DNA from 4 places in the Clostridium sp. LXY-7 genome. Region 1 is predicted to be linked to each of the others. Evidence: riboswitches for the same ligand, from Rfam matches in the RefSeq annotation. Region 1 holds a riboswitch; each other region holds the start of a gene.
What was found. A riboswitch is a leader RNA that binds a small molecule or an ion and turns the genes downstream of it on or off. The one in region 1 is predicted to bind cobalamin.

Region 1 (7,722 bases):
ATTTTTCTTTTTTACTTTAATTGATGCATATCCAAAATTATTTAATCTCTTAGTCATATATGACTTTCCTTTTAAAAATCCAACCATCTCTACCCCCTCTATGCTTTCAGTAAGGTACATCAACCCTCCACATTCCGCATAGCATTTTAACCCATCATTTAGAGCTTCATTAATACTTTTAAGCATAGACTTATTAGCACTCAACTCTTCTCTAAACACTTCAGGATACCCACCTCCTATATATAGAAAGTCTATATTTTCTGGAAGCTTCTCATCTATTAGGGGGCTAAAATATTGTATGTTACCTAATTGCTCTAAAAGTTCTAAATTTTCTTTATAATAGAAGCTAAAAGCCTTATCATAAGCTACTGCAATATTTAGTCCTTTATTTTTAAGTAAAAACTTATTTTCTGAATGTTGCGCTTCACATTCTTTAAATACTTTTAAAATTTCATCTATATCTACATACTTCTCTAAAAGTTCACTACATAGTTCTAATTTTTCTTCTAAATCCTCTACTTCACTGCTTTGTACAAGTCCTAAATGTCTGCTCTTTAAGCTCAATCTTTCATCTTTAGGTACATATCCAAAAACCTTAGTATTACAATTTTTTTCTACACAAAGCTTTAGTAATTTATAGTAACCTTCTGCGATATTATTTAGAATTACTCCTCTTATATCTATATCTTCATATTCCATAAGCCCTTTAATCTCTGCACAAAGAGTAGCAGCCTGAGCCTTAGGTGACAATACAAGGATTACTGGTATCTTTAAAACCTTCGATACATGTGCTGTGGAATAGCTACTATCTATTCCCTTACCATCATAAAGTCCCATAACCCCTTCAATAACACCAAGATCACCTTGACCTCTAGCATAACTTTCAACTACACCTTCTTCTCCCATAAGAAACAAATCTAAATTTCTTGAAGCAACTCCAGTCACTGTTTTATGGAAAGCAGGATCAATATAATCAGGTCCTACTTTATATCCCTGTACAACATATCCTCTTTTTCTAAGAGCTTTCATAAGTGCTAAAGTTATGGTAGTCTTTCCTCCACCACTACTATTAGACGAAATTATTATACTTTTCATATAATCACATCCTATACTTTTACCTATAACTGTAAGGAATATTTTCTTATATAGTTTTTTTTGTATCACCCAAATGGAGATATTTACCATCTATTACATCTTGAACGTGGTCTATATATATTTTTCTAAACTTTTCTATTTCTCCTAGTCCATGAAGATAAACTTCTGTCTGTATTCCATTCTCATTCAAAATAGTTTTCCATGAATCTTCTTCATCAGAGGCCATATCATTTGTAGCATGGTCTCCAGCAACTAACATTAATGGAGCTAACTTAACTTCTTTTACCTTATCCTTTTTAAGCATTTCTATCATTTTTTCTATAGTTGGATATCCTTCAACAGTTCCCACATAAACATTATCTATATGCACATATTTAAATACACTCTGAAGACTCACAAAACATGCATTAGATGGGTGATTACTTCCATGTCCCATAAATAGCATTGTCTTATACTCTGGTATTATTTCTTTTATAGATTCAATGAATATCTCATAATCATTTGGAGTTTCTTCTCCTCCTTGAAAGTGTAGTGCTGGTCTTCCAACCTTTATAGATTTAAATTTATTTTCTGTTCTAAACTTATCAACTACTAATCTTACATATTGAAATTCTTCTCCTGGAATAATATGTAGCGGTTGAACTATAACCTCTTCATAACCTTCCTTATAAAGTTCCTCTAATGCTTCTTCTGGAGTTGGAACTATTATTCCATCTCTTTTCTTTAATTTATTGATAATCATATGAGCAGTAAATGCTCTTTTAACATAATACTCCTTAAAAGTATCTCTTATCTCATTTTCTATTTTTTCTATAGTTAGTTCTAAAGTCTCCTTATATGTCGTACCAAAACTAACAACTAAAATTGCCTTTTTCATCCTCAAACTCCTCCCAAATTATGTAACCACCCCAGGGGTCGTAACAATTTTTCCCAATAAAAAACCTCTACCATTAGAGGTAGAGGTTAAAGTTATCTTTAACTATAAACATAATTTATTAGCATAATTTTATTATGCCGAAGCAACATTATGTATTTTACCTTCCCTCCGAAGTATTAGCTTCAAGTTTTAAGGCAGGTCTCCTGACTCACGGTTCATCCTTATCTTGTCTTCCCAGATATTAATCCAGTGACTTATAAGATTCGTCGCCGTTTACAGTAGCGGGGGCTGTAGTGGATTTAAACCACTTTCCCTATTAAACATAATGTACCCAAAACTACATATATTCTATTTTACTTATTTATTATATACTAACCAATAACTTATTTCAACGGAAAATTTTTATTATCAATATATTAGCATTTATACTATACTTATGATATAACTTATTTACTTTTAAATTTATAATGTAGGATACAAAATAATCTTACAAATTTAAATTTATCCTAATTTATAAATATTTTTAATTCCTGATAAACACTATATATTTATATATTTTTAACCGTGTATAAATATATAAATTATGATAAGTATATTTTAATTAATGAAAGGATTTAACTTATGTGTTATGTATATATTCTAAAATGTAGCGATAATACCTTATATACTGGTTGGACTAATGACTTAGGAAAAAGACTCTTAACTCATAATAATGGAAAGGGCGCTAAATATACTCGATGTAGATTACCTGTAGAAATAATTTATCATGAAGAATTCCAAGACAAGTCATCCGCTCTTAAAAGAGAGCACGAAATAAAAAAGCTTTCCAGAACCGAAAAGCTTTCTCTTATAAATATTCTACCTTAGAATCTGAAATACAAATTTCATAGAGAGTGAGTGTGTGTAAATTAATCTGTGTATACTTTATATAAGTTCTCACTCTAGTTATATATTTTTACTATTTCTTATTACTCCCTTTGATATAGTATTCATCAAACATCTCCTTAGGCAAGAATAATCCTCCTGTTGTCCATGCTATATGAGTTGCACCTTCTATGTTTATATCTTCTATATGGTTTTCTGCCATTCTCTTTAATCCTAAAAATGCTGCTGCTGATGATGGTTCTATTATTAATCCTTCTCTATCCTTTAACTCTTTTAAAATAGGATAGAGTTCCGAATCTTCTACCGTATAACATCCACTTATCCATGGACCTATAAATTTGCTTACTAAGGCTGAAGGGCATCCCACTGCAAGTCCATCTGCTTCTGTTATATTATCTATTCCTAAATCCTGAACTTTGATTTCATCATGTTCGCCTGTAATCAGCCCTAACATCATAGCTGGGGCATGAGTAGGCTCTCCAAAATAACACCTAACATTATCTCCATATATTGCTTTAAGTCCAAAAGTTATTCCTCCTGGACCTCCACCAACACCACAAGGAAGATATACAATTAGTGGATGTGTTTTATCTACTATTACATTAAGATTATCTAATTGCTCTTTAAGTCTAAAAGCAGCCACTGCATATCCCATAAACAAGTCTTTAGACTTTTCATCATCTACAAAATAACTCTTAGGGTCCTCTAGTGAACTTTTTCTCCCCTCTTCTACAGCTTTCGTAAAATCAGAGCTATACTCTCTAACCTCTACACCTTTGCTTCTTAATAAATCCTTTTTCCACTGTTTCGCTTCTTGAGACATATGAACTATTGCCTTAAAACCCATAGCTGCAGACATAATTCCTATGCTTAATCCCAAATTTCCTGTAGATCCAACTTCTACCTTGTAACCTGAAAGAAATTTCTTCATCTTTTTAGTTCCAAATGTTTCATATTTGCTATTATCGTCTATAATTCCATTTTCTAAAGCAAGAGTTTCAGCATGCTTTAATACTTCATAAATTCCTCCTCGTGCTTTTATAGATCCTGCAACCTTTAATTCACTGTCACACTTCATAAGAAGGGTTCCATTAATGCTAATGCATAATTCTTTCTGAAAATACTCCTTCATATTTTTAATTTCTTTCAATGGTGATTCTATGATTCCGCCTGTATCCTTCAACTCCTGAAATTCATTCATTAAAAATGTAGAAAACTTTTTTAGCCTACATTCTGCTTGAGTCATATCATCTAGAGTAAACGGCATGTTCTCTTTGGATTTTAGATATCCTTCTGTCTTAGGGTTCTCCCAAAATAGAGGCTTATATTTTATCATATCCTCTATTATCTCATACTTCTGAATATAATAATTCAACTCTCTTCTCATACTCATAACTCCCCCTCGTGTAAGAACTATACTTACTAACTTAATTTTACTACATTAACATTAATTTCTCTATGTTATCTACGCTCCAACACTTAATCCTATTCTCCATTTTCTTTTTCTATCCCTCGCTGAATAATATTGAGTAAAGGTAACTCTATTAATAATGTTGCCTTTACTTCATATAGCTGAATATAATTTTCTTTGTATACATTTACATTATTATATGTTATCATGTAGTTGTTTCGAATAGTGAAAAGGTAGTTTCGTAATGGGACTACTTTTTTGCTATTATTTTATATCTAATATTTTATTTAAATCAGTATTTTTAATACCTATACTTATATTTAGATTTGCAGCATAGAAATTAGTGACTTCTGGAAGTATAGTTATATGAACTTTACTCTTTACCGGTATTATATTCCAATTAGACATATACATATATACTCCATCTGTTTCAAGATTTTGTTCTTTAGATAATGCTTTTTTTAATATTTCTTCATTTAATAGTAATTGCTCCTCTACAGCTTCTATTGCAAAGCTCATAGAATCATTTCTTGAAAGCGCACTGCACTCATATTCTATCTTTTCATCTCTACAAGAGTATACACATGGTATTCCTTTAAATAATTTCATAGTAATATCTCCTATCTAAATCAGTTGTACAAGAACATATGTTCTTGTATCTATTCTACTATGTATCCATAAAATTGTAAATATTTAAATAAAAAATAGAGGACTTCATCAAGCCCTCTATTTTTATCGTAATGAATTGTACCTATTTCAAGATTTTATATATTCCTATATATGACTATACAGCAACTCCTTGGTTTATTTTTTATTATCTATTGTCAACTAAAATTATACTCTAACCACTTAGCTTTTACACTAAGTATCTTCTATGGGTGGAATATTTAGGGCTATGTCTTTAATATCTTGTTGTTATCTTACCTTGTTTTGTATGTATAATTAGAAGGGAGGAATTATATTAAATTCCTCCCCATTTGGCATTACTTGTTCAGTTCTCTAAGTAAATTATTATACTCATTAAGAACTACGTCAAGCTCTTGACTAGCTGCAACAACTACAGGATCTGCTAAATCTTCTTTTTGTTTAATAAGTTCTTGCAGTGCTTGTCTTAAGTTATAAATTTTTCTGTACATTTCTTCAATACTTTCCATAATAACCCTCCTTTCGCTCTTTATTATAATCGTGCTGAGGTATATTATGGAAAACTTGAGATAAAATAAAAGACACCTAGTTTCCTAAGTGCCTCTTTGGAGGAGGTTATGTCTAATTTCAGCTTTCCATACTATCATTATCTCATGTTTAAAATACTATGATAACTCCGACATTTCACCATTGTTATACTGCATCTAGTTTTAATCCATATATCCCAAATACCAATATACTTAGTTCATTAATCATGTCTATATGAGCTATTATAATTAGTGTTTTACTCTTGCTTTTCTAAATATGCAACGAGAAGAGATTTAAAAAGCTTCAAAATTCTTATAAAAAAATAAGTGATTTTTTTATAGTGTTTAGTTAGACAACCAACACACCAAAAACCACTCATTTTATGATAAAATAAAAACTCAGCAAACCTTTCAGTTTACTGAGTTTCTGTGGCAGGGGCACGAGGACTTGAACCCGGAACCAACGGTTTGGTTATATATTTTTTATATAAAGATTGTAGTAATGCTTTATTTGTCAACATTACTCTACACTTCCCTACTTTATTCATATTCTAAATTTTTATCAATAATCTCTTGGTTTATAATACAAATTTGTTGATTATGGCTTATACTACTGTAATCTTTTTAAAGCTTCACCTTTTTCTATTAAACAATCTTAGTATAGCTCTATTATCTATGTTTAATTTATATATATTAAATATCCTACTTTTCCTCTTCTCTTAAATTTGTTTGTCCAATTAATTGGCTGTTCTTTGATATCTGCTATATAGAAATCCTTTCCAAAGTCTAAAGCATTCCTTAAAAAGCTAATGAAGCTTTTTAAGATGAAGTAAAGCGCTACATTTAATTTAACAATTCAGCGCTAAAAAAAGTTAGAGAGCAATACAATTTCCATAAATAAAGACAAAAGATATATTCATATCATCATCAAATAATAACATGTCCGCTTCTTTACCAATTTCAATACTTCCTTTAAATCTACTTACACCAATGGCTTTAGCAGGAGATAAGCTAGCCATCCTTATAGCATCTTGAATTGGTATATTTAGCCTATTCACCATATTGTATACTGCATCTTTTAACTTTAATGTTGACCCAGCTAAACCTCCATTCTCTAGACGAGCTGCTCCATTATTAACTATGACCTTTTGTCCACCTAATTCATATTCTCCATCTTCAAGACCAGCTGCCCTCATAGCATCGGACACCAATACTATTTTATCTACGCCTTTTGTTTTTAGAGCAATTTTTACAGTTTCATCATGCAAATGTATTCTATCATAGATAAGTTCACAATATACTCTATGGTCTGTAAGAGCTGCCCCTATTATACCTGGCTCCCTATGGTTAAATTCTCTCATACCATTAAATAAATGTGTGGCTACACTTACACCATGATCTATTCCCTTTCTGGCTTCGTTAAATGTAGCGTTGCTATGAGCCATGGAAACAGTAATATTTCTATCTTTCAAATAAGAAATAATCTCCATAGCTCCATGAATTTCTGGGGCTATAGAAACCATCTTTAATTTATCTTTAGCTACTTTTACAAATTCCTTAATAATCTTCAAGTCTGGCTCCTTAATATACATTTCTGGTTGCGCCCCTTTTCTAAGAAGGGAGAAAAACGGCCCCTCAAGATGAATACCAAGAATTTGTGAAAAGGCTTTTTTGTTTTTATAATTTGCTATATTTTTTATAGCGGTAATAATATTATCATATGAAGAGGTTATTATAGTCCCTAAGTAGGAAGTAACTCCATTTTTTATATGAAATTCTCCCATTTTATCAAGGGTTTCCTCTGTACTATCCATAATATCATGACCTGTGTTGCCATGGTTATGAATATCGATAAAGCCAGGTGATAAGAATCTTCCTTCTCCATCAATTATTTCACTCATTAAGTCTAAACTTATATTTTCTTCTAAATCTATATCTATTATCTTACCTTCATTGATTATAACACAATATCCTATTAACACACTATTAGGTGTGATTAATCTAATATTTTTGATTAAAGTACTCATTAAATCTCCTTTTTATAATCTAATCTTTTCAATAACTATATCTTCTATAAGCCTATTAATATTATTAATGTCTACTTTTCCTGTTTCTTCTTCCAAAGCATTAGCTGTACCACAGGCCACTGCTAATTTTAACATATTTTCAAATTCATAATTTCTTTTTAAAGATACAGCAAATCCTGCTATCATTGCATCTCCTGAACCTACTGGATTGATAGCCTTTACCTCAGGCACTCTTACTCTGTACATATAATTATC
Region 2 (7,722 bases), on a different contig from region 1:
TTCCAAACAAAAAGTTATAAATATATGGGACAAGGTAGCCCTTAATTTTGGGCAAGTAGGGCCTAAGTATTGGGAGTGCTTTGGAAATAAATTAGTTAAGTATTCAAATATTAAAGAGAAGGCTAGAGTATTAGATATTGGAATGGGAAGAGGAGCATCATTATTTCCAGCAGCCACTAAGTCTGGGGGATATGGACAAGTTATAGGCATTGATATATCAGAAAATATGGTTAGAGAAACTAAAAGGGAAATAACGAAAAAAAGTGTAACTAATGTTAAAGTTATGACCATGGATGCCGAAGAATTACAATTTGAAGATGAAGCTTTCGATAATATAATTTGTGGCTTTAGTATTGGATGTTTATTGTTTAGTGATAGTAAGTTAGGAGAAGTATCAAGAACACTTAAAGTGGGTGGCGAGTTCGGATGTAGCATATGGGGAGTGCAACCTGATCAAAAGTGGTTAGTAGAGCTCACAAATAAATATTTACCAACACCAGAAGTTAAAAAACCACAGCTTAAAAAATCGGAGGAGATTAAATTTAGCACAGGAGAAGATATAAAAAATATATTAAAGGGCTCGGGCTTTGTAAATATTAGAGTATATGAAGAGTCACCACAGGTTATATATAAGGATAAAAATGAATGGTGGGAAGAAATGTGGTGTAATGCAGTAAGAGGAACCTTTGAAGCAATAGAAAATTTAGGAGAAGATGTATTTAATAATTTTAAAGCAGAGGTTTTTAAGAGACTTGAAGATTATGCAGATTACAGAGGCATTTCTTTTACAATGCCAGTGATATACGCTTTTGGAGAAAAATATTAGAAAGAAGTTTTATTAATCAACTTAATAGTTAAATCGAAATCATAAAATAGATGTATATAATAATTAAATAGGTATATAATTACTAATAACTAATGAAAAATTATTAAATTTATATAAATAATTTAAGGACATGCTTAAAAACAATAGATAAAGTAATATAATTAATATAATTATTTTTAGAAAGGAGAAGACATATGGCTCAAAAAAACGGTTTTTTAAAAAAAGGATTTGAAAATATAGGAGACTATAGTAACAGTTCAGCTATGACGATAGTTGGAACATCAGTTAAAACAATATTCTTAGTAATTATAACAATTATATCTTCTGCATTGACTTGGAACCTATTACTAGTAGGAAATGATTATTGGGCTACAAAATTAGTTATTATAGGAGCTTTAGCTTCATTGGTTTTAGCTTTAGTTACAACTTTTGTACCTAGAATAGCTCTTATTACATCAATATTATATGCTATAACAGAAGGTTTAGTTGTTGGAAGCATATCCTATGTAGCAGACATGTGGTATCCAGGCGTGGTGCTACCTGCAATAATGCTTACTATGGCAACTGCAATTTCAGTGGCAATGATATATAGGTCTTTAGGTGGAGTAAGTATGAAGCTTAGAAGAATTATAATAGTAGCCACTGCAGCAGTAGGTATTGTTTATTTAATTACTTTTATACTTTCTTTATTTGGAGTGTTTGTACCATACATACATTCAGGTGGACCAATAGGTATTGGAGTATCACTTTTATTAGTATTTGTAGCATCCTCAAATCTGCTTTTAGATTTCGACTTTATAAAAAATGCTTCGAATTATGGTGCCCCAAAATATATGGAATGGTATGGAGCTTTTTCAACTTTAGTAACATTAATATGGATGTATCTTGAGATATTAAGATTACTGCAAAAGATTAGAGATAATTAATGTCTATAATGTAGATAAATGATTAAAAGATGTGACTATGTCTTAATACAGAGCTCATGATAAAACATATATTATTAATATAAAGTGGAAATGTAAATAAAAAAGATCTGATTTTAAATTTTGAATCAGATCTTTTTTATTATATAGAAAGAATATCTTAAATAGTATATTTTGCGTGTTTAAATTTTATACTTAGATAATAGGTTATCCAGCTTGTCTACTAATGAATTTAAAGTAGTAGTAGTATTTTTCATGTCTTCCATGGATGAGCGTTGAGTTTCAGTAGTGCTTGCTACTTCTTCAGTGCAAGCAGCAGTGGTTTCTGCTACTTCTGCTATATTTTGTATAACATTAAGTACAGCTTCTTTATCTTCATTAATTTTAACTATTGATTCATAGGCAAGATTAATTTTAACTAAGATAAAAGATATAGCAGAAGTAATGTCTTTAAAAGAACTATCAGTATTATCCACTGCATTAGTTTGTTCATCAGTAGCTTTATTCATGGCACTCATAGCAGATGATGCCTGTAATGATTCCGCTATTATAGTTTCCACTAATGTTTTTATTTCTTCTGTAGACTTTCTGCTTTCATCTGCTAATTTTCTAATTTCATCAGCAACTACGCCAAATCCTTTGCCAGCATCTCCAGCACGAGCAGCTTCTATAGCTGCATTAAGAGCAAGTAAATTAGTTTGATCAGCAATATTCTCTATAGAATCTACAAATACAGAAATATCTTTGATTTTATTTGTAAGATTATCTACAGCAATAGAAATTTGTTCAGTAGATTTAACTGTATCTTCAGTTTTATTACGAAGAAAATCTAAAGACGCACTTCCAGTTTTACTCAAATCATTTATTTTAGTAGTTTCAGCTACAATAACATTAGAGCTACTATGTAGAGTTTCTATTTCAGAAGATAGTGCTTCAATAAGCGACTCGCAAGCATTACTTTGAGAAGATTGGTCCATAGCACCTAAGGATATATCTTCAATAGTTTTAGAGATATGTTCCATCACTATTAAAGATTCATCAGCAGTTTTATGAACTTGTTTAGTTGAAGATATAATAGTTTTACCTATGGAAAAAGAATGTTCAATGAGTTCTTTAAAGTTAGAAAGTATTTCGCTGGTAGAGTCAATTAGCTTATCAAAGGTTTTATTAGATTTATGATCTTTTAATTTAATGAGTGATGTAAAATCTCCTTTTTTAATATCTTCAATTTCTGTAGTGAATTTTTGGGAAAGATTTTTTATAGGTAGCATAATTATTAGATTAGTAACTATTAGCAAGGCAGCAAAAATTAAAGTAATTATAAAACTAATACTCCAATTTTTAAGAACTAAATTCGTTAATAATAAAAATACTGCACATAATACAGAAAATAATAATATATAAGATTTCAACATCTTAATTAAAGTATGTTTAAAATTATCCATTTAATACAATCCTTTCTATGATTATAATAATTTTCATATTATTATAACATATAAATTCTGTAATATGGAGTGTATATCTTGAAAATCTTGTGATAAGGCCAGTGAAATTTTAATATGAGAACTATTGAGCAGCTTATAATAAATACAAATAATTTTAAGAGTGCTATAGATAATAAAGAAAAGTATAACATAGTATCCATTTAGTAAAGAAACAATAGTAAAGAGTATTTAAATACTTTTATATTAGAGGAGGAACTTACAATGGATAAAAATCAAAAACATCTATTAGATGGTAGCTTAGTACAATACAATGATACAGCAGTGCCAAAGATGCCTGTATTTGCAGGAAATGATATGACCTCAGAAGTTTACTATTTTAAACCAGGCCAAATATTAAAGATACATAGACATCCAAGTGGTGAACAAATTTTCTTTTTCTTAAAGGGGAATGGGAAAATGAAATCAGGAGAAGAAATTTCTGATGTAAATGTGGGAAGTACAGTTTTTGTGCCTACTGGAGAATGGCATGAAATTATAAATGGTGATAATGAGGAAATGGTAGCTGTTCAAGTGACAAAGATTGGAGCAGGAGCAGAATATAAATAAGTTACGAAGTAATTTATTTAGGTAAGGACAACCATAGGTTGCTCCTTACATGTCACAAAGTGACGCCTTACCACGAACGCAGTGAGTATTTACCTATGCCTACGGCGCCTTTACCTAAAATAAAATGCTTCACATTTCATTTATAAATTCTATTTTCTTAATTTTATAGGGATATATATTTCCATGGTAACTTTTTCGTATTCCCATGGATGGCAATGTTCATCGTAGTATTCAAAATCAAATTTATCATCATCAATTTCATATTGAGAATTAGGAAACCATTCTTCTAAAATATACTTCCAAGTACCTTGTATAGAGTCTACGAAATCTTTATCATCTACAGGTGGAGTGGTAAATACAGCATAGGTTGCAATTGGAACTTCTAATTTATACATATCTTCAGTAGCTAAATCGAAATTATCTACAGCCACAGATAATAAGCAAGAAAAATCATCTGTATCTACATTGGTATTAATACAAATACAATATTCACCATGCTTTGGCGGATTCAAAACAGTATAAAGCTTATCTTCCCAATTAGTATCAAGTCCTCTTTGAGACCAAAAGGCAGGGATATCTCTTGTGTGAAGTATATTTTTAAGATTATTTTTAATTTCATAGCCAACAACTTTAAAAGCGGGCTTCTCAATTATTTTAGGTTGCATTATAATACCTCCAGTTTTATTTATTTTAGATTTATATAAATTTATTTTTGGTGGTAAACCCTTTGGGGCATGTATCCTATAGATACTTGGTGGATAACCAAAAGAACGTTTAAAAGCTTTTGTGAAACCAGCATGGGTATCAAAGCCATAATTCATAGCAACATCAATTATTTTATATCCCTGATTAAGTTCCAATAAGGCAAATTGAAGTTTTCTCTGGGTTATATATTCCATTACTGATAAACCTATAAAACTACTAAATATTTTGTAGTAGTGATAGGTTGAGAAACCAGCAATTTTTGCCAAGGAACCTACAGTTATTTCTTCTTTTATATTTTCATCAATGTAATCTATGGTTTTTTGAATTAATTCTATATAATCCATATTGATACCCCCTTAATTTTATTTACCTAGGACAATAATATAATATCATACCATATACAAAAGTTATTTCTTATCCTATTTTGTTATGTTTATAGACCTATGTCATCTTAAAACATAAAAAATAAGCAACTTGAATATAATTCTATTGTAATATATAATTTACAAGGTAGATAATTAAATAAGAATTAGTTTTATGGTACTCTTTAGAGTATAAAGCCATATATAGTAAAATCTTTATGAAGATTGTGAAAAAGTTTTATTTTATGGTTGAATAGGGAAAGTGGTGAAAATCCACTACAGCCCCCGCTACTGTATACGGATGTAGAGCCTTAACCACTGATATATTTTTGTTGGGAAGGATAAGCTTTTAAGGCCGTTAGTCAGGAGACCTGCCTGAAGCTATGCTTATACCACGGAGGGATGGTAGATGGCAGAATGATTTAAATAAAGATTATATTTAGTGTATAAATTATTCTTGTAACACCCTTCCTTAGGAAGGGTGTTTTCAATTTATGGAAGCACCCCTGGGGTCATTCCATAAATTGGAACGACCCCAGGAGTAGATACAAATTTTGGATGGAGGAAATGATATGGGTTTATTAGAGCAGACATTAGAAAATATTTCAGTATTAGATAAAGAGGCTATGATTGAAGGAAAGCGAGTATTAAACAATCTTTGTAAGCCTATTGGTAGCCTTGGTACATTAGAAGATTTAGTTGTTAAGCTTTATGGTATAAGAGGTAATGAGGTTAAGTGTATAAATAAGAAAAACATAGTTATAATGTGTAGTGATAATGGTATCATTGAAGAGGGGATATCGTCTTGTCCTAAGGAAGTTACATCTACTGTTACAGAAAATTTTATCAAAGGAACCACGGGAGTTTGTAACTTAAGTAAGTTTTATAATACTGATCTCACAGTGGTGGATATTGGAGTAGATAAAGACTTTGACGTTGAAGGTATAATAAATAAAAAAATTAATTATGGAACTAAGAATATGGCAAAGGGACCAGCTATGTCAAGGGAAGAGGCTATAAAAGCAATAGAGGTTGGAATCGAAATTGTTAGTGAGCTAGTAAAGAAAGGTTATGACTTAATTGGAACTGGTGAGATGGGAGTTGGCAACACTACTACTTCTGCAACAGTTATATGTGCTTTAACAGATTTAGAAAGTGATTTAATAGTTGGAAAAGGTTCAGGATTGACAGAGGAAGCTCTAGAAAATAAAAGAAGAATAGTGAAAAAAGTTTTAGACATTAATTCTCCAAATAAGGATGATGTAATAGATGTAATCAGTAAGGTAGGTGGACTTGATATAGCTGGACTTTGTGGTGTGTTTTTAGGAGGAGCTGCACATAGAGTACCAATAGTTATAGATGGGTTAATTTCTTCTGCAGCAGCTCTTTGTGCTTTCAAATTATGTGAGAAAGCTAGAGATTTTATGATTGCTTCACACCTATCTAAGGAACCAGGGTCAGAATACGTACTGCAGAAGCTAGGACTAAAACCTATGCTTAATTTAGGAATGAGATTAGGCGAAGGAACAGGATGCCCTATAGCATTTAGTATAATAGAGAGTGCATTATTTACAGCACATAATATGGGGTCATTTGAAAGTTCAGGAGTAGTAAAGGATGATTATATAAATTTATGGGAAGAGGAGTAAATGATGAATATTTACTTAGTAAGACATGGAGAAACAGAAGAAAATATAAAAAGAACCTATTATGGAGCCATTGATTGCAAACTTACACATAAAGGAGAAGAACAGGGGAATTTACTAGGTAAAAAATTAGAGAGCATGAAATTTCAACGGGTCTTTTGTAGTGAAAAGCAAAGGGCAAAAGATACCTTAGAACATATATATAATGGAAGGGATTTATTCATAGATAAGAGATTAAATGAAAGAGATTTTGGAGATTTTGAAGGGAAAACTTTTAATGAACTACAGGAAGCATATAAAGAAGAGTATGAAATGTGGACTAGAGATTGGAAATTACATAATCCTCCTAAGGGAGAGAGTTTTATTGAATTTTATGAGAGAGTAGTAAGTTTTATGAAGGAGCTAGAAAATCAGGAAAAAGAATTGGAAAATATACTTATTGCCACCCATGGAGGGGTAATTAGAGCAATGTATTGCTACATTTTAGATGGAAACTTAGATAATTACTGGAGGTTTTCATCACGTAATGGTGATTTATCAATTATTAAATTAGAGCATGGATATTTTTATATTGATAGTATTATTCCATTAGAAATATAGAATGTGTTAAGTCATAAATTTAGTTTTACTACTAGAGAGATTGTATTTTATAAGAGTTGAAGGTATCCTTTAAAACAACTGTAAAAAATACAAGAATATAAAATAAGGAGGAGTTAATATGAGTAAGGTTACTTTGGTTACTGGTGGAAGTAGAAGTGGAAAAAGTACCTTTGGAGAAAGTCTTTATAAGGGAATTGATGATGTATTATATGTTGCTACAGCTATAGTTACAGATGAGGAAATGGCACATAGAATTCAAAAACATAAAGATAGTAGAAATCAAAATTGGAAGACTTTAGAGGGATATGAAAATTTACACGAAAAAATAAAAAACTATAAGGAAAAAAATATATTCTTAGATTGTGTAACTATAATGAGTACAAACTTAATGTTTGATAAATATTGGGACTATGATAAGGTTAGTGATGAAGAAGTGGATAGGGTTTGTACATATATAAAGGAACAATTTACTCTGCTTATAAATACATGTAGAAGTTTAAATAAGGAGCTGGTGCTCATAACTAATGAAGTAGGATGGGGATTGGTTCCAGAATCAAGACTTTCTAGAGTTTTTAGAGATATGCAAGGATTTATAAATCAACATGTAGG
Region 3 (7,722 bases), on a different contig from region 1:
ATTAAGTACAGATCTATTGTCCTTATAACCAAGTACAACATTCTCTATAACCGTCAATGCAGGTATCAGCATAAAATGCTGATGCACCATTCCTATACCTAACTCTATTGCATGCTTGGGATCTGTTATGTGCACCTGCTTACCCTGAAAGTAAATTTCACCTTCAGACTGATTATACATACCATACAGTATATTCATAAGGGTACTTTTCCCTGCTCCATTTTCACCTAATAGGGCATGGACTTCGCCCTTTTCCACGGATAGATCTACATTATAATTAGCCACAACACTTCCAAAGCGCTTGGTAATATGTCTCATTTCTAATAATGCCATAGTATCATCCTCCTTATTCCTTAATGTACGGAATAGCACTGGATGCCGGCTTATTGCTACGACGTATTAATGTGCACAGTGCCAATATAGTTATAATGTAAGGTAGCATAGACATAAATTGATCCGGTATTCCTGTGTTAAGTACTTGCAGACTATACTGTAATGCACTACTTGCACCAAATACCAAGGAAGCAATCATTACTCCCAAAGGAGTATAGTTACCAAATACCACTGCTGCCAATGCCATAAAGCCGCCTCCTGAAATCATTCCTTCTGTAAAGAAAGACATCTGACTCATTGAAACGTAAGCCCCTGCAAAACCTGCCATCAAACCACTGTAAAGTATGCTAATCCAACGAACTTTAGATACATTGATACCCACAGTATCACAAGCACGAGGGTTTTCCCCGACTGCTCTAAGCTTTAGTCCAGTGTTGGTACGAAACATTACAAACCATGCCACGGGAACTAAAATAAATGCAATGTATACTGGTATAGATTGACTGAATAAAGCTTTTCCCAAAATAGGTATGTTGGAAAGCCCTGGAATGGAAACTGCATCAAATACATCAATTTTGGGTGGACTTGTACTTGCACCAAATATTGCTCTGTTAACAGTTATGGTTAATCCTCCTGCAAGTATGTTCATTCCTGTTCCTATAACAGTTTGGTCAGCCTTAATTGTTACTGTAAATAGTGCAAATATTGCTGCAAAAGCCATTGTAACTAAAATTGCTATCAATGCACCCAACCATACTGAACCTGTATAAAAAGAACCTACAACTCCAGCAAGAGCACCTATAAGCATCATACCCTCAGTACCTATGTTGACTATACCTGCACGCTCACTGAATACTATGCCTAGTGCTGCAATCATTATAGGTGTAGCCATACGTATATCTGAAGCCAAAAAGCTGGTAATTGTCTCTATCATATGCCTGCCCCCTCATTTACATTTTCAGACTTAGCAATACTTTCTAATGACGACTTTTTCCTCTTATTCCAATAAAAAAGTGCTCGTCCAGCGAAGAACAATATAACCAATGCTTGAATTACAGAAGCTATAGAAGAATCCACCTTAACCAATGCCTGCATCTTAGCGGAACCGCTTTGTAACCCTCCGAAAAGTATTCCCGAAACGAATATTCCAATAGGATTATTGTTTCCAAGAAGTGCAACCGCTATCCCAGTGAATCCATAACTTACTGCAAATGAGGTTTGCATTAAGCGGTATTGAACTGCTATTATTTCAATTGAACCGCCAAGACCAGCAAATCCACCTGCCAAGAACATTGACATCAGTGTAGAACGTTTAATACTCATGCCAGCATAATTACCCGCTGTGGGATTAAGACCTACAACCCTAAGTTCATAGCCTCTTGTAGTTTTCCAAAGAAATATATAGTATAAAATGATAGCCAATATAACAATTATAAATCCTGCATGAAGTCTATAGCTACCTTCAAATAACCGTGGTAGCTGTGCAGTCTCAGCCATAACTGCCGTTTGTGGATAGGAACTTGATGCGCTATCCTTGATTGGGCCCGTAACAAAATAACTTATTATGTTTGTAGCAATATAATTAAGCATTATAGTTGTGATGAGCTCGCTGGCACCAAATTTAAGCTTGAGCCCTGCAACAATTAAGCTGTACAATGCCCCCCCCAGGAACCCTGCAAGCAAAGTAAGTGGCAGATGTACTATGGTTGGAAGACCAGAAAAGCTTACGCCCACAATCGCAGAACAAAGAGCACCAATTTTAAATTGCCCTTCAGCACCTAGGTTAATTATTCCACAACGCTTTGCAATTGCATAGCTTAGACCTGTAAACATAAAAGGAATTGCTTTAACCAATGTTTGGTCCCATGCAGCAAGTGTGCCAAATGCGCCTTTAATCATAACTCTGTAAGCCGCAACGGGATTACGTCCAGTTGCCACAATAACTATGCTGCCAAAAATCATGGCAGCAACTAAGGATATCACAGGAAAATATAGCTTCTTTAATAATTCAACGGATCTTCTTTTTACTATATACGATGTCATGACACTCCTCCTTTATATAGTCAAAATGTATATCTACGCTTAAGGGCAACCTATCAGATTGCCCTTGCACCTTTTACTTATTTCCCAAGGTCTATTTTTATTTCTCCTGATGCTAATTTTTCACAGATTGATTTAATCTTATCTTTAACTTCAGACGGAACATCACTGTAGTAATCACCAATATACACAACACCTTGTGCAACACCCATTTTTAAGACTTCGTTAGAGATTGTACCATCAATGTATGCCTTATAAGCAGCTTCATAAGCTATTGAAGTATCCTTTACAATAGCTACAACAGCAGCATCTGGAGCAACAGTTTCTTGATTCAATCCAGATCCAATTCCCTTTACTCCTGCTTCTTGAGCAGCTTCCATAACGCCTAAGGATGCCTGATTTGCCATAGGAGCCAAAGTGTCTGCTCCCTTACCTACCATTGCTTTTGCAGTTTCTTTTGCAGCACTTACATTGTCAAAAGAACCAGTGTTGGTCGAAATAACATTAATATTAGAGTTAACATATTTAACACCCTGCTGAAAGCCTTCACCGCCATTGATAATTGGATTGATTTCCAAACCGCCAACAAAACCAACCGTTCCGGATTTTGTAAGTAATGCTGCCAATGCCCCCATAAGGAAACCCTGCTCTGCATCTTGTATAGCAAAGGATGCTACATTATCTGCTGTAACGTTGGAGTTAATCATAAAAAACTGAGTGTTTGGATAATCTTTTGCAGTTGCTTTTCCTGCATCTGCATAGCTATTAGTGGACAAGAATATTACGTCATATCCCTCATCACCATAGGTTCGAATGCTGTCAGCGACAGAAGAAGCTGGAACATTCTCCACATATGCTACCTCTGCACCCATAGCCTTAATTTTTTTAAGACCTTCATAAGCTGTTGCATTCCAGCTCATATCGCTGATAGCACCTTCAAGAATAAGGGCAACACGAATCTTTTCTTTGTCCTTGTCATCAGCTTTACCATTGGACGAACAGCCTGTGAATACTGATAGAGCCATGACAAGAGACAATACTAACGCTAATAGTTTCTTCATTATTATTCACCTCTCTATTTTTTACATTTTATATCTAATCATCAGTAGATGATTAAGCCAAATTATAGCTTGTATAATAATCTAGATGGCTCCAATGAAATATATAGCTTTAACTAAATATATCCCTAATTGATTAGTTAATCAGAAAATGTAATTTATATTTAATTATACCATAAAAAGGTATAATAACAATAATTCTAAGATAAATATTTTAAATATTCTAAATATTTTGTAAATATTAGAATCATCATACATTAATAATAAGAGAAAAAAATAGTACTGAATTTCAGTACTATTTTTTTCTCTTATTATTATTTATTTCAACTATTTTTCCTATTATATAATCATATGCTTTTTCTGAGTGAGGTATCATACAGTTAGTACAGTCCTTAATTCCTCCCTCAAGAAGTTTGCAATTCCCCCCACAATTTTCTGTAAAATAAAGTGGACAGTAGCAAAATAGACAATTAAACTTCTCTTCATTAGCTACTTTATGACATGGAAAATACTCGCAGTCTTTATGTTGAAAAAACTTATAGTTACAGCTCATACTTAGCATCTCCTTTTCTATTTTATAGTATTAATTTAAACAACTGGCACTTATAACCTATTATTCTGAATAGTATTTTAAAATAATGAGTATTTATAAATGCCTATGTTATAAGTTTACATTTTTAAATTTCTCTTCTAAAAAATATACAACTTAAGATTACCTTATAATAAAAATTAAACTCCCAACAGGGAGTTATACAATTTAAATATAGCCCTATTAAAACTCAAATAAAACTATATCTATTAGTATTTTCCCTCCGAAAATCTTATTATAATATAAGGCAGGTCTCCTGACTTGTATTTCATTCTCATCCTACCTTCCCAGAATTATTCCAGTGGCCTTTAAGACTTGTCCATGCTTACAGTAGCGCGGGCTGTAATGGATTTTCACCATTTTACCGTTTAATCACAATATAAGTCTAATATCTTTATTTACTTTTCATTCTAACTACATTCTTATTATAGTATATCATACCGTAATAAGAATGTACTCAATACATTAGTTCAATATTATTTCGCTTAAGTTTTAGAAAACTTAAAATACTTTATAGCTTTGTTTTAATATAATGTTGATTTTATAACTACATATTAAATCACAACCTAATCTAAAAATCTCTAATTTCTCCTGATACAATGGCTATTAAAGTTAGAAATTTATCTATAATAAATTCTATAACTCCCTCCATATTTTCACTATTATAATTATAATAAAATCTATCAATATTACCATTAATATTAAATCTAACCTTTAATCTCTCTAAAACATTATCTATTTTCTCAAGTGCCTCTTTTTTAGATAACATTTCTTGTTTAAGTTCATCAATTAAATTGGTGTATATGGAAACTAATGAATTCAATTCCTTATCTTTATCCATATTATAAAGATTATTTGTAAATCTAGCTTTCGTAAGTATTGATATGTTCTGTTTTTCAACTATTTCCGATGCAATAATTACATATTTCTCCCATATATTTTCTTCATATCTACTAATCTGGTTTTCCATAAATAAATTGTACGTCATCACTCTACTTACCTCCTATTCTCTATAATATTAATAATTGATATTTATTTATGTAGAATTGCAGATTTTCTTAATTATAATAGTTTTTATAAATTGTTATTTAGATGACTTATCTAAATAACAAAAACCGAAAGCTATATACTTCGTTATATATCCTAACCTATAAGAATCTATTCCTATTGCTTAAGATTATTCTATAATATAAAAAACTCCCAATAATGGGAGTTTATTATATGCTAACATAAAGTATTCATACAATACTTTTTTATAATAGCAATGCTATTTTCCCACCGAAAACTATGCTGAAGATATTAGGCAGGTCTCCTGACTTGCATTTCATACTTATCCTACCTTCCCAGAATACTCCAGTGGTTTTTAGGATTTGTCCATGCTTACAGTAGCGGGGGCTGCAATGGATTTTCACCATTTTCCCTATTAATTCCTAGTGGAACCTAATACTTATTATATTTAATTTCATAATCATTATATTATATTCTCTTACATATTTCAATATTATTGAATACTCAAAGATAAATAATTTTGTACCTTTAACAATTTATAAATTTTACTCTATGCTAAATTCCCAATCTCCATTTATTAAATAATTTGCAGAAGTAATATTAAATTTTAAGGTGTTTTTATTAGGTTTATCTAAATCTATAATTACTTTATCAATAACCTCTTTTTCATTATATTCACTTCCATAACCTGAAAAATCTCCCTTCATATTGAATAGCGTACCTATCGATGATATCTTAAACTGTGTCAATATTCTATTAGGCTTATTATTAATTAACTTAAAACTTAATATATAGTTAGTTGTTACATCCTTCTTTTCTCCCCAAATTATCGGTTCTTCGTCATTTCCAAGCCTATGTCCTTGAAGTATTTTTATGGTTCCATCTTCAATCTTTATCTCTTTATTAATATCTATCTTCTCTCCTGGCTTTGGAACCTTTATTTTTATTTCTTCATTAGCTAAACCCTCATTTCTCATTTCTATAGTAACCTGTGGCAATATTATTTTATAAGGCTTTACTAGCCCCTCTATATTAAATTGCATATGATTATTTCTATCATTATGAAATAATCTTTCTCCCTTTACCTGAGTTCCCATACTATCTCTAAGATAAATACCTTCATTCTTTTGATTAAACTCATCTCCATAGTAAACAATTTGCTCTCCCTCTTTATTTGGAGTAATGAAGTTTACATCCAATATATGATCTGCTTCCTTTACTACGGCAGTTATACTAATATTCTCCTTTGTATCTGTCGGTCCAAGGCTACTGTAATCTGAAACTCCTTCAATTTTCTCTAACTCAGCTTCAAAGGTTATTAATTTCTTATTATCTAAATAGGCATTTACAGTTATTTTATCGCCCTCATTATAACTGGTGATATCTGAATAACTATACCAAAAGCTTCCTCCTTCTCCTCCTCCTGCTGAGGAATTATTTCCACTTTTAAATCCATTTTCTCCTAAAATTACTTCACTTTCTGTAATTTTTCCCTTAGATGTTACAATTTTAGCATTACAATTATTATTTGAAGTATCCATAACTAAATCCTCTAGGGTAATTTTACTCCCTTCCACCACTTGCTCTAATGGATTCTTTAGAGAGTAAATACTACCTTCTGAAGAGACTACCCCTCCACGCTGAGGTATAAACTTATAGATTAAATCATACTTGGCAAGTACTACTGTGGAAAGCATTCCAATAATTATTATTGCTGCAATAAGAGTCTTTTTAATAGAAAAAGAAAAGTGCTTTTTATAATTTTTATGTGCCTTTATATTTTCTTTCCTATAAGACTTATTACCATATTCCTCATTACTCTTTTTTATATTTAATTTTTCAAATATTCTATTCTGAATATTATCTATTTGATCACTATTTAGAGGAGTTTCTAACTCAGTTATATCTAACTCTATATCATCTATCTGTAAATCATCTTCTATAATCTTATCTATTAATTCAAACATATCTTTTTCCTTCATTAAATAACCTCCTCCTTATATATATTTCTAATATACTGCCTGCATCTATATAACCTATTTTCTACAGCTGCAGCTGTAACACCAAACTTATTAGCAATCTCCTTAACTTCGTAGTACATAAAATACCTTAAATAAAAATAAGTTCTATCCGGCTCTTTAAATTCATTTATAATTTTTACTATTCCTCTCAACTGCATCCTATCATAAACTCTATCCTCTAAATTCTTTTCATCACTTTGTATATCAACTTCTTCTACGAACGCCTGTATATTGTTATCTTTTTCTAATTTCCTTTTATAATCTAAAGCCTTATACTTAGCTTTTATTAATATAAAGGTGTATAATTTTCCTTTTTCTTCGTTAAAATTATCAATATCATTAATCACTGCTATAAAACTATCACTAACGCACTCTTCCACATCTTCTTCTGTTCCTATGCTGCCTATAATTCTCTTTATTAGATGATATACATAGTTAGAATGATCTTGTATCAACTTAGAAATAGCTTCTTCATCTCTATTTTTTACTTTCTCTATAAGCTTCTTATTCATGCTAATCCCCCTTTCACCTATAACTACGTACAATATTTATCACATCTCTCAGAATATTTTATAATCTCTTTAATATTATTACTTTAATTTGCTCTTCCACTTAATATTATATTAAAATAGGCTTTGTTTTAAATGATTGTTGATTTTAGAACTATATTAAA
Region 4 (7,722 bases), on a different contig from region 1:
AGGTTTTAAAAATCAAACCTTAGAAAAAGATATGAATAATTTAATTGAAGAAACCATAGAAGAAATGAGAAATTTAGCAAAAGTAAGGTATGTGTATAAACCTTTTAATATAGATAGAGGTAAAGATGAAATAATTTTACTAGATACCAAGATGAAATTATTAGGAAGGGATATATATAAGCATTTAGAAAAATCACAGCAGTGCATATTAATAGCAGTAACTTTAGGTAGTGAGATAGATATGAAAATAAGATACTATGAAAAAATAAATATGACCAAGGCACTTATATTAGATGCCTGTGCTACCACTGCTATCGAGGAAGCCTGTGATGAAATCTGTGGGACTATAGAAAAAGAGCTAATAGCTAAAAACAAAAGGCTGACTTGGAGATTTAGCCCAGGTTATGGAGATTTACCTATTGATTCACAGAAGGACTTTATCTCAGTACTTGAAGGCAATAAGACCATAGGACTTACAGTATCAGACCACAGCATATTACTTCCTAGGAAATCAGTAACTGCAGTGGTAGGGATTATAGATAATACCTATGAAAGTAAAAAGAGAAATTGTCTAAATTGTAATAAATATTCTACCTGCGAATTTAGAAAGGATGGTAAGGGTTGTGAAGCTTAAAAAACAATTGGAAAGAGGAATTTTAATTTTTGACGGAGCTATGGGTACAATGCTCCAAAAGATAGGACTTAAAACTGGGGAGTTACCTGAAATTTTAAATATAAGAGAAGCAGAGAAAATAATTCAAACTCATAGAAGTTATGTTGAAGCAGGAGCACAGGTTATAACTTCAAATACCTTTGGCGCTAATGAAATAAAACTTAAGAATACTGAATTTACTGTAGAAGAGGTAATTCACAAAGCAATAAGTAATGCTAGAGAAGCTATAGTGGATGAAGAAACACTTATAGCTTTAGATATAGGACCTATTGGGGAATTATTAGAACCTATGGGGACTCTATCTTTTGAAAGAGCCTATGAAATTTTTGAAAGACAAGTAACTCAAGGGGTCAAAAGTGGAGTAGATTTAATATTAATTGAGACTATGACAGATTTATATGAGGCTAAAGCTGCTGTCCTTGCAGCTAAAGAAAACTCCAACTTACCTGTATTTTGTACCATGAGTTTTGAGAAAAATGGAAGAACCTTTACTGGTTGCAGTCCCTCTGCCATGGTCATGGTACTTCAAGGGCTTGGAGTAGATGCCCTTGGTATAAACTGCTCCTTAGGACCCAGAGATATTGAGCCTATCCTTGATGAAATCTTGTCATTTTCAAAAATCCCCGTTATGGTTCAAGCCAATGCAGGGCTTCCACGGGTGGTAGAAGGTAAAACTATCTTCGACGTATCCTCTAAGGAATTCGCCATTTATGGACGTAGATTTATTAAAAAAGGTGTTTCCATAATTGGGGGATGCTGTGGTACTACCGACGATTATATAAGAGATTTGTCAGGGGCAGTTAAAGATGTAAAGCAAACTCTCTTAGAATGTAGTCCCTTAAATGCTGTATGTACTCCTTCAGAAACTGTCTTTATTAATGGAGTAAAAGTAATAGGAGAAAGAATTAATCCCACAGGAAAAAAACTATTTAAGGAAGCCTTAAGAAAGGGAGACATTGATTATATTTTAAGAGAAGCTATAGCTCAAGTAGAGGCAGGGGCGGATATTTTAGATGTAAATGTAGGGCTTCCTGATATAAATGAAGAAGAGATAATAGTAAAAATAATTAAAGAACTACAATCCATATTAAATACACCTCTTCAAATAGATTCTACCAATGCTGCGGTTATAGAAAAGGGCTTAAGAGTTTATAACGGTAAGGCTATTGTAAATTCAGTGAATGGGGAAGAAAAGGTATTAGATAGTATTCTACCCATAGTAAAAAAATATGGAGCTGCAGTGGTGGGATTGACTTTAGATGAAAAGGGAATACCAAATACTGCGGAAGAGAGATTTAAAATTGCAGAAAGAATTGTAAAAAAGGCACAGGCGTATGGAATAGATAAGAGTGATGTTTATATCGACTGTCTAACTCTCACTGCGGCAGCTCAACAAAAAGAGATCAATGAGACCTTAAAAGCACTTACTATGGTAAAGGAAAAACTAGGCGTTAAAACCTTGCTTGGAGTTTCTAATGTATCCTTTGGATTACCTAATAGAGAGCTGATTAACAGGACATTTTTGGCTAACAGTTTATATGCAGGTCTAGATTTACCAATAATAAATCCATTAGATAAAAGCATGATGGATACAATAAAAGCCTTTCAAGTACTTTCTAATGAAGATATTGGAGCCACTGAATATGTAAAAAATTATAATAGTGGAGATAAGGAGATATCAAAGAGCACTACTTCAAAGGAAGTAGTGGAGAGTAATCTCTATGAGGTGATAATAAAAGGCACAAAGGAACACGCTAAAGCCCTTACAAAGCTGCTTTTATCCAACAAAGAGCCTTTAGAAATTATCAATGAGAGCATAATACCTGCTTTAGATTTTGTTGGAGATAAATATGAAAAGGGGAAAATATTTCTTCCACAGCTTATACAATCGGCGGAGGTAGTAAAATCATCCTTTGAAATAATTAAAGAAAGTTTAAAAGAGGATAAAAATATTAATATTCTAAAGGATAAGGTGATTTTAGCCACTGTAAAAGGAGATATTCATGATATCGGGAAAAATATAGTAAAAGTATTATTAGAGAACTATGGCTATGAGGTTATAGATTTGGGTAAAGATGTGTCAAAGGAAGAAATAGTAGAAACTGCACTAAAATATAATGTGAAACTAATAGGACTTAGTGCGCTTATGACTACTACAGTGAAGAATATGGAAGAAACTATTGTTGATTTGAAAAAATCCTGTAATAACTGCGTAGTAATGGTAGGAGGAGCAGTATTAAATAGTGAATATGCCCTTAACATAGGGGCAGATTTTTATGCAAAGGATGCTAAGGAGTCAGTAAAAATTGCTAAAGAGGTACTAGGATAGTATTTAAAGACCTATAGTCATAAGTAATAGAAAGTCAGAAAACAATAAGTTTAGAAAAAATTAAGAATTTTTAACATGAAATTTTAATAATTGTATTTTATACTAAAATAATGAAGTAAATTAAAATAATGGGAGAGGTTTTAGTATGGGTACAATAAAATTTCTAATAGAATATATTAAATCACCAAGAACTATAGGCGCCATAGCTCCGAGTTCTAAAAAGCTTGCAGAGAAGATGGTTAGCTCCATAGATTTTGACAGTGCAGAATGTATAATAGAATACGGTCCTGGAACTGGAATATTTACAGACAAGCTAGTAAAGGAGAAAAAAGAACATACAATGTTGATATTACTGGAATATAATGAAAATTTCTGTGAAAAATTAAAGAAAAAGTACATTGATTTTAATAATATTATAGTAGTAAACGATTCTGCAGAAAATATAGATAAATATTTAAAACAATATAAATTTGAAAAAGCAGATTATATAGTTTCAGGATTACCCTTTACTAGTTTGCCTAAAGATGTTTCTAACAACATATTAAACAAAACTAGGGACGTATTAAAGCAAGAAGGCTTATTTATAACTTTTCAATATACTCTATTTAAAAAGGAGTATATTAATACTTATTTTAGAGACATAAGTTTAGAGAAAGTTATTGTTAATGTACCTCCAGCTTATGTATTAAAATGTAAAAATACTTAATTAGATTTAAACCTCCTCTTGAATTAAACTAATGGAAGAGATATACTCAGATTGGTGAGATATTTTAAAAGTATGTGTTTCAACTTCGATAATTATTAGAAAATTTTGAATTCTAAAAATTTCTATTAAGTTGTAATTGGAAAATTTAATATATCAGATAGAGGTACAAAGCTTTAAATGCTTTGTTTAAAAGGGAAATAAGTGAAAATCTTATACGGTCCCGCCGCTGTAATGGGGAGAAGCTTCTTAACAGATGCCACTGATTTATATTGGGAAGGCTGAAGCAACTATGAACCAGAGTCAGAAGACCTGCCTTTATTGATACACTAATTACTCTACGGTTGATGGGGGGTGTCATAAAAAGATAGCTATATAAAAGCGTTATTTATTGTACTTTTATATAGGTTTTATCTGTACGGTTTTATGCCTCTTAACTCTTGAGTTAAGAGGTTTTCTTCTTTTTGGGCAATATATTTCATAATCAAATACAGAATATCAATGGAGGGATTTTTATGAGTAAAAAAATTAAGGAATTTATGTTAATCAATCTAGGAATTATCATGGTAGCATGTGGAATGTACTTTTTTTTAATGACTAATAATTTAGCTATAGGGGGAGCTAATGGATTAGCTCTAGTTATTAATTACTTTATTCCTAATATTTCAGTGGGGACTATAATGATAATTATAAATATAGTGCTTTTTATAGTAGCATTCATTTTTATCGGAAGTAATTTTGGTATTAAAACCATATACTCTAGCTTTGGAGTATCTTTTATGGTGTTAATTTTAGAGAAAACAGTAAATTTGACACATTCAATTACAGGGGATCTATTTTTGGAACTTGTCTTTGGAATCTTAATATCTGGTGCGGGCATGGGAATTGTATTTAATCAAGATGCTTCTACTGGAGGCACAGATATCATAGCCAAGATTTTAAATAAATTTTTTCATATTGATTTAGGAAAGGGTGTATTGTTATCAGATTTGAGCATCACTGTAGCTGCAGCCTTTGCTTTTGGACCAAAGCTATCCATGTATGCAATGCTAGGAGTAATCATAAATGGATTTGTCATAGATTCAGTTATAGAGGGAATTAACATTTCTAAGGAAGTTACTATAATCAGTGATGAATATGATAAAATTAACAATTTTATCATCAAGGATTTAAATAAGGGATCCACCTTCTACAATGGAAAAGGCGGCTTTACAAATAAGGAAAAGAATATAATTGTGGTACTTATAGGAAGAAGAGAGTTTGCAAAATTAAAGCGTTATATCAATGAAACAGATAAAGAGGCCTTTGTAACAGTAAATAATGTATATGAGGTATTTGGTTACGGGTTTAAAAGTATTACTCACTAATTAGAGGAGGTGTATTATGGAGAAGGATAAATGTTATGTTGGACATTCTATAGAAGATAAAAGGATAAATCAGATGAAAGAAAAGCTATATGACATTAGCGGTATGGTCATAAAAGATGAATCTATGGTTCAGGTTTTAAGGAGTGCTACAAAAATTTCAAAAACAGATATCACAGCATTGATTTTGGGGGAGACTGGAGTAGGCAAGGAGGGAATTGCAAAGTACATTCATTATAATAGCTCAAGAAAGGACAAGTCCTTTATAACAATAAACTGTGGAGCAATACCAGAGAGTCTTATCGAATCTGAGCTTTTTGGCTATGAGCCAGGAGCTTTTACAGGAGCTAACAAAGGAGGAAAAATAGGACTATTTCAATTAGCAGATGGAGGTACCATATTTTTAGATGAGGCAGGAGAGCTTCCTTTAACCACCCAAGTTAAGCTTTTAAGAGTGCTTCAAGAAAAGCAAATCGAAAAGGTTGGTGGCACAGAGTCACTTTCTATAGATATAAGAATAATTGCAGCTACCAATAAAGATTTAAAGGAATTAATAAATATGAAGCTATTTAGAGAAGATTTATATTATAGGCTTAGTGTATTTCCTATAGAAATACCTCCTTTAAGAAAGCGAAAAGAGGATATTTCACTACTTATAGAACATTTTACAGAGAGCATAAATAAGAAATATAATTCTAAATGTAGCTTTAGTGAAGATACCTTAGAATATCTTTATAACTATGAATGGCCAGGAAATGTTAGAGAGCTTAGAAATGTTATAGAAAGACAAATTATAATTAACGAAAATACCATGGTACAAGAAAGTAGTTTACCACAGGAGATTAGCAATACAAGAGTGGAACAGGATTACATACTTAGCATAAGTAACTATTCCATAAAGGGATATAGTTTAAGGGAAATTATGGACAGGGTGGAAATGGAGATTATAACAGATGCTTTAACAAGATATGGAAATATAAAGATTGCAGCAAAAGCCTTAAAAATAGATCCATCAACCCTAATTAGGAAGAGACAAAAATATATGAGGATTAGATCAGAAAATGATTTTAAATAAATAAATTTTTCACATGCAATGCTGCATAGTTGCATTATTGCATATCACCGTGGAGAGTGTTGATAAATATAGGGTTTATATCATATAGCATACAATTATTGCAATTTTTCAGTGATAATTTTAGGCTATATGATTTTTTTTATTGAAAGAATTGAGGGGAATAGGGAGTTTGTACAGATATTAAAAATTGGCATGGAAGTTGCTATTAATATTATTAGATAAATGAAAGGGAGGAATTTTTATGGGATTAATGACTAGAGAAGAATATATAGAAAGTTTGAGGAAGCTAAAAACTAAGGTTTATCTATTTGGGAAATTAGTAGAAAATCCAGTGGATCATCCAATGATTAGACCATCCCTAAATTCAGTGGCTATGACCTATGAATTAGCACAACATGATGAATATTCAGAGGTTATGACAGCCACATCAAATCTCACAGGGAAAAAAATAAATAGGTTTTGCCACATTCATCAAAGTGCTGAAGACTTAATAAATAAAGTAAAAATGCAGAGATTATGTGGTCAAAAAACTGCTTCTTGCTTTCAGCGTTGTGTAGGTATGGATGCTTTTAATGCAGTTTATAGCACTACTTTTGAAATTGATCAGGCATGTGGAACTAATTATCATAAAAAATTTAAAGAATATATGTTATATGTTCAAGAAAATGATTTAGTGGTGGATGGAGCCATGACAGATCCAAAAGGAGATAGAGGGTTATCTCCAAGCAACCAGTCAGATCCTGATTTATATCTTAGAGTAGTGGAGAGAAGAGAAGATGGAATAGTAGTAAGGGGAGCAAAGGCTCATCAAACTGGAATGATAAATTCTCATGAAATACTTGTTATGCCAACCATAGCTATGGGGCCAGAGGATGTGGATTGGGCAGTGGCATTTTCTGTACCAGTAGATACAGAAGGGATATTTAGTATATATGGACGTCAATCCTGCGATACAAGAAAAATTGAAGAAGATGCTGACATAGATATTGGAAATTCAAATTTTGGAGGCCATGAAACTTTAACTATTTTTGAGGATGTTTTTGTACCTAATGAAAGAATCTTCTTAAATGGAGAAACTGAATTTGCAGGAATGTTAGTAGAAAGGTTTGCAGGTTATCATAGACAAAGCTATGGCGGATGTAAAGTTGGTGTAGGAGATGTGCTTATTGGAGCTGCAGCCACAGCAGCAGATTACAATGGTGCAAACAAAGCATCTCACATAAAGGATAAGCTTATAGAGATGATTCATTTGAATGAAACCCTATATAGCTGTGGGATAGCATGCTCTTCTGAAGGGCACAAAACAAAATCTGGAAACTATCAAATAGATTTATTACTTGCCAATGTATGTAAGCAAAATATAACTAGATTTCCTTATGAAATAGCTAGATTAGCAGAAGATATTGCAGGAGGATTAATGGTAACTATGCCTTCAGAAAAAGATCTTAGAGATCCCAAAATAGGTCCTTATGTAGAAAAGTATTTAAAAGGTGTTGCAAGTGTATCGACTGAAGACAGAATGAGGATTTTAAGGCTTATAGAAAACATAACCTTAGGAACTGCAGCAGTAGGTTATAG

Region 2: another riboswitch for cobalamin. It lies ahead of cobT (nicotinate-nucleotide--dimethylbenzimidazole phosphoribosyltransferase); the one in region 1 lies ahead of ACI48Q_RS14215 (sirohydrochlorin cobaltochelatase).
Region 3: another riboswitch for cobalamin. It lies ahead of ACI48Q_RS02175 (hypothetical protein); the one in region 1 lies ahead of ACI48Q_RS14215 (sirohydrochlorin cobaltochelatase).
Region 4: another riboswitch for cobalamin. It lies ahead of ACI48Q_RS10080 (YitT family protein); the one in region 1 lies ahead of ACI48Q_RS14215 (sirohydrochlorin cobaltochelatase).

Annotation. Positions count from the first base shown of each region.
Region 1 covers NZ_JBLLJL010000004.1:203,329-211,050, reverse strand. Annotated here, with positions in the region: gene ACI48Q_RS14220 (cobyrinate a,c-diamide synthase) at 1-1,095, opposite strand, end outside; gene ACI48Q_RS14215 (sirohydrochlorin cobaltochelatase) at 1,142-1,972, opposite strand; cobalamin riboswitch at 2,149-2,322, opposite strand; gene ACI48Q_RS14210 (GIY-YIG nuclease family protein) at 2,594-2,839, shown strand; gene ACI48Q_RS14205 (D-serine ammonia-lyase) at 2,931-4,250, opposite strand; gene ACI48Q_RS14200 (hypothetical protein) at 4,533-4,877, opposite strand; gene ACI48Q_RS14195 (Spo0E family sporulation regulatory protein-aspartic acid phosphatase) at 5,252-5,422, opposite strand; gene nagA (N-acetylglucosamine-6-phosphate deacetylase) at 6,313-7,467, opposite strand; gene pfkB (1-phosphofructokinase) at 7,480-7,722, opposite strand, start outside.
Region 2 covers NZ_JBLLJL010000001.1:812,370-820,091, forward strand. Annotated here, with positions in the region: gene ACI48Q_RS03870 (class I SAM-dependent methyltransferase) at 1-826, shown strand, start outside; gene ACI48Q_RS03875 (Bax inhibitor-1/YccA family protein) at 1,021-1,752, shown strand; gene ACI48Q_RS03880 (methyl-accepting chemotaxis protein) at 1,932-3,194, opposite strand; gene ACI48Q_RS03885 (cupin domain-containing protein) at 3,456-3,800, shown strand; gene ACI48Q_RS03890 (AraC family transcriptional regulator) at 3,950-4,849, opposite strand; cobalamin riboswitch at 5,097-5,260, shown strand; gene cobT (nicotinate-nucleotide--dimethylbenzimidazole phosphoribosyltransferase) at 5,440-6,516, shown strand; gene cobC (alpha-ribazole phosphatase) at 6,520-7,113, shown strand; gene cobU (bifunctional adenosylcobinamide kinase/adenosylcobinamide-phosphate guanylyltransferase) at 7,232-7,722, shown strand, end outside.
Region 3 covers NZ_JBLLJL010000001.1:450,964-458,685, reverse strand. Annotated here, with positions in the region: gene ACI48Q_RS02200 (ABC transporter ATP-binding protein) at 1-333, opposite strand, end outside; gene ACI48Q_RS02195 (ABC transporter permease) at 347-1,267, opposite strand; gene ACI48Q_RS02190 (ABC transporter permease) at 1,264-2,376, opposite strand; gene ACI48Q_RS02185 (BMP family protein) at 2,454-3,434, opposite strand; gene ACI48Q_RS02180 (cysteine-rich small domain-containing protein) at 3,727-3,984, opposite strand; cobalamin riboswitch at 4,250-4,424, opposite strand; gene ACI48Q_RS02175 (hypothetical protein) at 4,592-5,011, opposite strand; cobalamin riboswitch at 5,306-5,479, opposite strand; gene ACI48Q_RS02170 (hypothetical protein) at 5,574-7,010, opposite strand; gene ACI48Q_RS02165 (sigma-70 family RNA polymerase sigma factor) at 7,010-7,561, opposite strand.
Region 4 covers NZ_JBLLJL010000002.1:616,277-623,998, forward strand. Annotated here, with positions in the region: gene ACI48Q_RS10065 (methionine synthase) at 1-634, shown strand, start outside; gene ACI48Q_RS10070 (homocysteine S-methyltransferase family protein) at 624-3,002, shown strand; gene ACI48Q_RS10075 (class I SAM-dependent methyltransferase) at 3,148-3,708, shown strand; cobalamin riboswitch at 3,853-4,038, shown strand; gene ACI48Q_RS10080 (YitT family protein) at 4,221-5,072, shown strand; gene ACI48Q_RS10085 (sigma-54 interaction domain-containing protein) at 5,089-6,144, shown strand; gene ACI48Q_RS10090 (4-hydroxyphenylacetate 3-hydroxylase family protein) at 6,386-7,722, shown strand, end outside.